Regions from separate parts of the Pseudoalteromonas sp. SG45-5 genome, predicted to be linked through region 2. Evidence: predicted binding sites of a transcription regulator. Region 2 holds the regulator's gene; the other holds the start of a gene.
What was found. The regulator ArgR, encoded in region 2, controls arginine synthesis, uptake and breakdown. The targets are predictions, from matches to a motif close to ANTGAATANNTATTCANT.
Positions count from the first base shown of each region.

Region 1 (4,222 bases), on a different contig from region 2:
GCTGCTGGTAAAAACATGGCAGTTAAACTAAGCACCATAAGCGGAAAAATAATTTTTTCTTTTTTTGATACTTTACGCAGCTCTGGCATTTTAATTTTGCGCTCTTCTGGTGTTGTTAATGCTCGCATAATTGGCGGCTGAATAATTGGCACCAATGCCATGTATGAGTATGCTGCGACCGCAATTGCGCCGAGTAAATCAGGAGCTAGTTTTGATGCTAAAAATATTGCAGTAGGGCCATCGGCACCACCAATAATAGCAATAGCGGACGCATCCTGTAGGGTAAACTCAAAGCCTGGCACATAGTTTAGTAATATCGCGCCAAACAAAGTCGCAAAAATGCCAAACTGTGCAGCCGCACCTAATAACAGCATACGAGGGTTTGCAATAAGTGCACTAAAATCAGTTAGCGCTCCGACCCCCATAAATATCAACAGCGGAAAAATCCCCGTATCAATACCTATATAATATACGTAGTACAAAAGTCCACCAGGGTCTGATAAACCAGCCACGGGTATGTTTGTTAATATAGCGCCAAAGCCAATAGGTAATAACAGCAATGGTTCAAAGCCTTTAACTATCGCTAAAAATAATAGTAAACAACCTACCGCTATCATTATTAGCGATGGGATTGTAAAGTTAGCAATACCTGTTGCATGCCAGAGGTTTAAAATACCGTCCATCCTCTATTTACTCCTTATGCTAATGCAATCATAGCGTCACCCGTTGTAACTGAGTCACCCTCAGAAACAAGTACTTCAGCAACAGTACCCGTGTGCATGGCACGCACTTCCGTTTCCATTTTCATGGCTTCCATAATGATAACTACATCACCTTCATTTACCACTTGCCCCGCTTTTACTTTAACCTTAAAAATATTACCCGCTAAAGGTGCGTTAAGTGTCTCGCCCGAGGCAACCGACGCAGACTGGGGCATATGCTCGGAATCTTTTAAGGTTACTTCTTTAAGCTCACCGCCTTGCGCTACTACTACGTCGTAAACTTTACCGTCTACTTTTACGCTGTATTGCTCGGCCTTTACGCTGTGATTATTTGAAGCAGATTTAGAGGGTACTTTATTGCTTTTATCTTCAACACAAGGTACTGGTTCAAATGCATCTGGGTTGTTACGATTTTTAATAAATTTTAAACCAACTTGTGGGAATAATGCATAAGTTAGTACGTCATCAATTTGCTCATCAGCCAGTGTTAAACCTTGCTCTTGCGCTTCTTTTAACAACTCAGCTTCAAGCGTTGCAAGCTCAGGCGCAATATTATCAGCAGGACGACAAGTAATAACCTCTGCACCATTAAGTACACGCTCTTGTAGATCTTTATTCATTGGCGCAGGTGTTAAGCCATACTCACCTTTTAATACGCCCGCAGTTTCTTTAGTAATTGTTTTGTAGCGCTCACCTGTTAGCACGTTGAGTACCGCTTGAGTGCCTACAATTTGCGACGTGGGTGTTACTAATGGTAAAAAGCCTAGATCTTCTCGTACGCGCGGTATCTCAAGTAAAACCTCATTAAGCTTATCTGCTGCGCCTTGCTCTTTAAGCTGGTTTTCCATATTTGTAAGCATGCCACCAGGTACTTGAGCAAGCAAAATACGTCCGTCAACCCCTTTTAAACTACCTTCAAATGCCGCATATTTTTTACGTACGTCTCTAAAGTAAGCCGCTATTTCTTCTAGATGATTTAAATCAAGTTCAGTGTCACGTTCGGTTCCTTCAACAATTGCCACAATGGTTTCGGTTGCTGAATGTCCGTAAGTCATGCTCATAGATGAAATAGCGGTATCAAGCATATCAATGCCCGCATCGATCGCCTTTTGATAAGTTGCTGTACTTAAACCAGTTGTAGCGTGGCACTGCATAGCAATAGGAACCGATACGGTTTCTTTAAGTGCTTTAATTAGTTTTTCAGCGTCGTATGGTTTTAATAAACCCGCCATATCTTTAATACAAATTGAGTGGCAACCTAAATCTTCTAATTGCTTAGCTAGCGTTAGCCACATATCAAGCGTGTGTACAGGACTTACAGTATAAGAAATAGTACCTTGAGCATGTGCGCCTACTTTTATAGCCGCTTTAATCGCTGTTTCAAGGTTACGTACATCGTTCATTGCATCGAAAATACGAAAAACATCAACACCATTTTTATGTGCGCGCTCTACAAATTTTTCAACCACGTCATCTGCGTAATGGCGGTAACCTAATAAGTTTTGACCACGTAATAACATTTGCTGTTTAGTATTAGGCATTGCTTTTTTAAGTGCACGAATACGTTTCCACGGGTCTTCGCCTAAATAACGAATACACGAATCAAATGTAGCACCACCCCACGATTCAATAGACCAATAACCTGCGTTATCTAATTTACTAGCAATTGGCAGCATATCGTCAAGGCGCATTCGGGTTGCGAGTAATGATTGGTGCGCGTCGCGTAATACCAATTCTGTTAATTTTAATTTAGCCATGAATGTGCCCCTTATTTATTATTTGATTTGTACTGAGCAATGGCAGCACTAATAGCAGCGATGTGCTCATTAGGCACACCTTGAGATTTAAAAGATGGCGATTTAGCTGGTGATGCTACCTCTGGTTCGCTAAAGCGCGTTACCAAACTAGACATAAGCGTTACTGCACCAATTAATATCGACAGAAATACAAACACCCCAACCATACCGGTGAGCATTAAACTACCAGCTGTTGTGAGTAGAGCACCTATATCCATTTATTTCCCCTTGAAACCTACATTGAAATAAAAAATCAATTTAATTAAATATTTATTCACTGAATAATAACAAAACCAATAACTTTGTCTACACCCTGTAAATTGGTAAAACCAATTAATCTTAAAACAACATACCACCCAATTAATTTACATGTTGTAGGCCAATAAAAACAGGACCTACAATACATAGAGTGAATAACAACTATAGCTAAAAATTATATATAAGTTGTTAATTAACTATTTAACCTAGTAAAAATAGACATTAAAAATTATAAAAACCATAAAGTAACTTCACAATTGCAAATTGGTCTTACCAAATAAAATATATCCAGTAAATATTTATCAGTAATTTTCAGTAGTGTGAATAAGTTACATAACAAAGCGTAAAAGTTACTAACCAATTAAAAATCAAAAACACACAAAAACCATAACCCAATGATATTAAACAAGAATAAACATTGGCATGTAACTGGCATTAGTTATTGTGAGCAAAATTTATAAACCAAGGAGAAAACAATGTTACGCTGGACAATTACATTTCTAGTTATTGCTTTAATCGCTGCAGTGTTAGGTTTTGGTGGCATCGCAGGTGCCGCAGCTGGTATAGCAAAAATTATATTTTTTATCTTTATAGTACTTTTAGTGATTTCATTAGTTTCAGGTGCACTACGCGGAAAATCTCCCAGGTAGATAAAGCACTAACTAACACTAAAATTTAATTTAAACTTACAAGGAATCACATTATGAAATCTACAACTTTAAAAGCAGCACTAATTGGTCTATTCGCAAGTTTTTTCATCATGGGTTGTGAAGACAATCATGCAGAAGACGCAGGCGAACGTATTGACGAAGCAGTAACCGACGTGCAGAACAAAGTAGAAGATGCATGCGAAGAAGTTAAAGAAGGCGTAAACGCTGAAGAAACTAACTGTTAATACTTTTAGCACCGCTAAAAAACGGCTCTTGAGCCGTTTTTTTGTGTCTGCAATAAAATCATTGACTATAAAGCTGCTCATTTAGAGGTTAGCTTGTTAAAATAGAAAAAAATGATACTTTAAATAAGATAATATGGCATTTACAACGACCTACACACTCGATAAACCCTATTTTTACGAGTGCTTTGATGAATCACTGCCTTACAGTAAACGTGCAAAACCTAAGTATTTTTTACTTGTGTTGCTCGTTGCACTTGGTTTATTTGGTATTTATGGGTTAAATGATCATTACTTAGGATCGTTTTTGATTATGCTTGGTGTGCTAGAGTGCGTCGCTTTTTACTATCGCAGACCTTGGTGGGTTACCAGACAAATGCTTAGTAGAGCTTCTGGCTCAGAAGTAACACTTACCTTCGATGACGACGGTATTAAATCTGCCAATCATTACAAAAACTATCAATTAGCATGGCAAGACATTAATACAGTAATAGATACGCAGCAAGGTATCCTTCTTCAAAATAAAAGCGGTATGCAGTATATTTCAAAGCAAA
Region 1 is NZ_JACJEM010000046.1:21,469-25,690, forward strand. Features, by position in the region: gene H5119_RS14760 (sodium ion-translocating decarboxylase subunit beta) at 1-683, opposite strand, end outside; gene oadA (sodium-extruding oxaloacetate decarboxylase subunit alpha) at 698-2,479, opposite strand; gene H5119_RS14770 (OadG family protein) at 2,491-2,736, opposite strand; gene H5119_RS14775 (DUF1328 family protein) at 3,253-3,426, shown strand; gene H5119_RS14780 (hypothetical protein) at 3,480-3,671, shown strand; gene H5119_RS14785 (YcxB family protein) at 3,805-4,222, shown strand, end outside.
Region 1: H5119_RS14770 (OadG family protein) is a predicted target of ArgR. The motif match lies at 2,780-2,797, and genes of this name have one in related genera.

Region 2 (4,222 bases):
AAGAGGAGGCATTTGCCTTTTCAGATACACTTGCCATTATGCATCGAGGAAAAATTGCCCAACAAGGCTCGCCAGAGCAGCTTTTTTCAATGCCAAGCTCAAAGGAGGTTGCGCAGTTTCTGGGTCAAGGCATATACTTAAGCGCAGAAGTGTTAACGGCGACTGAATACCGTACTCCGTTTGGCTTAGTTAAATCGTATATTGCGCATGAACATACTGAAAAAGCAGGGACAATATATGTTCGTCCTCACCAAATAGAGTTAGTGAGCGACAATATACATAATGAACAAAGCGAGCGAGCAACAATATTAAGCAGTCGCTTTATTGGCTCTGCGTATGTTTATATGGTTGTTATTGCTGAACAGGAAATTGAAGTTGCTGCACAATATGGCCAATCATTTGATAAAAATGAGCAGGTTATAATAAAAATAAAACCTCACACGGTGAATTTTTTCGAATCATAACTAATTTGTTATTCGCTGTGTTAATCCGTTTATAAGCTAAGGAATGACAATGGCGCAAGCGCAGTCGGGGATTTGTGCTGAGGCAAACTTACACGGTTTGCATTTATTTTTTAATGTGTTTGATGGCCAAGATGAGTCTCTGCGCGCAAAACTAAAGCAAGTTAGTGCAATAGAAGAAGAGTTTAGCGATCAATTTTCTGAATCAATGCTGTCATGCATGCTTGCTATCGGCGCACAGTACTGGCCGCATATCTTGCCTGAATATATCCCAAGTGAATTACAGAGCTTTCCTAATATAAATCACAGCGATCATCATATGAGCGTGCAGCCGTGTGATTTATTCGTACAAATACGCTCAGACCGAGAAGACGTTAATCATTTATTTGCACTGCAAATTTTAAAATTATTTGCCCCCGATGTTGAGCTGGTGGAGCAAATTCGTAATTTTCGGTTTTTGGATGGCCGAGATTTTAACGGCTTCATTTATGGGGGCGACACAGCCCTTGGAAGAAAGAAACGTGCTACGGCCCTGGTAAATAAACAGGGGAGCTTTGAAGATCAAGGCAGTTATATTCATGTGCAGCGTTATAAGCACGATTTAACAATGTGGCAGCACTTATCATTGAGTGAGCAAGAGCAAATAATGGGGCGTACGCGTCTTGATAATACGCTTATTACACCTACTGTAGAAACCTCTCATGCTGTGCGTAGCGAGCTAAAAGACGAAAGCGGGCAACCGCTATTATTAAATCAGAGCATGCCTTACGGTGATGTTTACGAGCAAGGGATGTTATCTATTTCCTGCGCCTCGACAGGAACAGCATTTGAAAAAGTACTGAAAAGCCGTTTAGGTGAGAAAGAGTGTTATGATCAGTGGCTTGATTTCACTCAAGCCGACATGGGATCTGCTTTTTTTGCACCCTCTATAGGATTTTTAAAGCAGCTTTAATTTTTTAGCTTGTTATACCAACCGGCATAAATATCTGAACAAGTTAACGAATTAAATCACTCTATAACGTTGTTAAAAAATTTTTATTTAGAACAACTAGATATAAAAATCCTTGCCTAGTTATAGCGCAATTTCCTTATCGTTAAATAGACCCATATATAAGCCGGTTGGTATTAAACGTTATCGAATAATAGTCTTACGCGCTCTAGTGTGACGTCTATTTCAGATATTTTTGCAGGTGCAATAAATATTGTATCGTCGCCTGCAATGGTCCCTAGCACACCATCTGCTTTACCTAACGAATCGAGTAAACGCGCAATAAGTTGAGCAGCCCCTGGGCTTGTGCGAATAATGATCATCATTTCGTTGTGCATAATGTCGATTACTAATTGGCGTAATGGGCTCTTTGCCGTAGGAACGCCCATTTCTGCAGGTAAACAGTAGACCATTTCTTGTTTAGCGTTACGTGTACGTACCGCACCAAACTTACTTAGCATCCGAGATACTTTGCTTTGGCTGATATTATCAAAACCTTGCTCTTTTAACGCGTCAACTATTTCGCCTTGAGAGCCAAAATTCTCTTCTTTTAAAAGTGATTTAAATGCTTTTACCAGTGCTTCTTGTTTATCTTGCGGTTGCATAGTCTTTATTCATTTTTGTTATTTATGTCGTAAATTCTACACAATAATGAATAATTATGCAGTAGTTGTTTAGTTAACTTGCCAGTTTGATGCGATAAACCAATAAAGTTTACAACTATGGTCGAAAATATACCTGAAATACACAGGATAAATTTGTTTTTAGTCGCTAATTTCATTATCTTAAGAGCCACAAATATTTCCTACCTCAAATGACGGAGAATTCCAATGAAAGTTGCTGTATTAGGTGCTGCAGGCGGTATCGGCCAAGCGTTGTCTTTATTATTAAAAACAGGCTTACCAGCTGGCTCTGAATTATCACTTTATGATGTTGCACCAGTAGTACCAGGTGTTGCGGTTGACCTTTCTCACATCCCAACAGATGTTAAAGTAGCAGGTTTTGGCGCAGATGAACTAAACAAAGCGCTTGAAGGCTCTGACATCGTTCTTATTCCAGCGGGTATGCCACGTAAACCAGGCATGGACCGTGCTGATTTATTTAATGTGAATGCTGGTATCATCAAAACGTTAGCAGAAGGCATTGCTGCTAGCTGTCCTAAAGCGTTAGTTGGTATTATTACTAACCCAGTAAACGGCACCGTTCCAATTGTTGCTGAAGTATTCAAAAAAGCGGGTACTTACGACGCTAAACGCGTATTCGGTATTACTACGCTTGACGTTATTCGTTCAGAAGCATTTGTTGCTGAGCTAAAAGGCGTAGACGTAGCAACAGTGAAAGTACCAGTAATTGGTGGTCACTCTGGCACAACTATCCTGCCTCTACTTTCTCAAGTTGAAGGTGTTTCTTTCACTGATGAAGAGGTTGCTGCACTTACTCCACGTATCCAAAATGCAGGTACTGAAGTTGTAAATGCTAAAGCAGGCGGTGGTTCAGCTACGTTATCTATGGGCGCTGCTGCTGCTCGTTTTTGTATGTCTTTAGTTAAAGGCCTACAGGGTGAAGAAGTTGTAGATTACGCTTACGTTGCTGTTGAAAATGGCGATGCAGAGTACTTTGCACACCCAGTACGTTTAGGTAAAAACGGCGTAGAAGAAATCCTTTCTTACGGCGAACTAAGCGCATTTGAAACAAAAGCAAAAAATGACATGCTTGAAACACTGAAAAAAGACATCAAAGAAGGTGTTGATTTCATGGCGTAATAGCCGGTTTGAGCAACAAAAAAGCCTGCATTTGCAGGCTTTTTTTTGCTCAGAATTAAGTTCACACTGTGTAACTAGTGGTCGCGATTAACCGCAATTCGGGCAAGGCTTATGAGAGCTTGCTTATAGTCAGATTCAGCTAAAAAGTCTAAACAGGCAATGGCTTTGTCTGCTTCAAGCTCTGCTTTTTGCATTGTAAATTCTAGCGCGTTGGTTTGTTTAAGTGCAGATAAAATTTCTTCTAAATGATCCATGCCATTACTGTGCTCTATTGCATCACGAATGAGTTGTGTTTGTTGCTCATTACCGTGCTGCATAGCATAAATAAGCGGAAGCGTTGGCTTACCTTCAGCTAAATCATCGCCAATGTTTTTACCTAATTGGTCGGCATCTGCGTTGTAATCGAGTACATCATCTACTAACTGGAACGCGGTGCCTAAATGCATACCGTAAAGGTTCAGTGCATCAAGTGTAGCTTGATCTTGCTCTGTAATGATCGCAGCAAGGCCGGTGGCTGCTTCAAACAACTTAGCTGTTTTAGAGTAAATAACCTGCATATAGCTAGCTTCAGTTGTATCTGGGTCATTACAGTTCATTAATTGCAGTACTTCACCCTCAGCAATTATATTGGTTGCATCGGCAAGTATTTGCATAATTTGCATTTTGCCTAGGCCAACCATTAGCTGAAATGAGCGAGTGTAAATAAAATCACCTACAAGTACGCTCGCAGCATTGCCAAATTCAGCATTTGCAGTAGGCGTGCCACGACGCAAGTTTGATTCATCTACAACATCATCATGTAATAGCGTTGCTGTATGAATAAACTCAACAATTGTCGCAAGCGTTATATGATCTTTACCCTGATAACCGAGTGCTTTGGCTGCTAAAATAGCTAACATTGGACGAACACGCTTGCCGCCACTATTAACTATATACAAACCAAGCTGGTTAACTAACGCCACATCTGAACGCATTTGCGCATGTATAAGTTGATTGACGTCATTCATATC
Region 2 is NZ_JACJEM010000004.1:102,205-106,426, forward strand. Features, by position in the region: gene H5119_RS02050 (ABC transporter ATP-binding protein) at 1-464, shown strand, start outside; gene H5119_RS02055 (Dyp-type peroxidase) at 514-1,413, shown strand; gene argR (transcriptional regulator ArgR) at 1,587-2,054, opposite strand; gene H5119_RS02065 (hypothetical protein) at 2,060-2,245, opposite strand; gene mdh (malate dehydrogenase) at 2,280-3,212, shown strand; gene ispB (octaprenyl diphosphate synthase) at 3,287-4,222, opposite strand, start outside.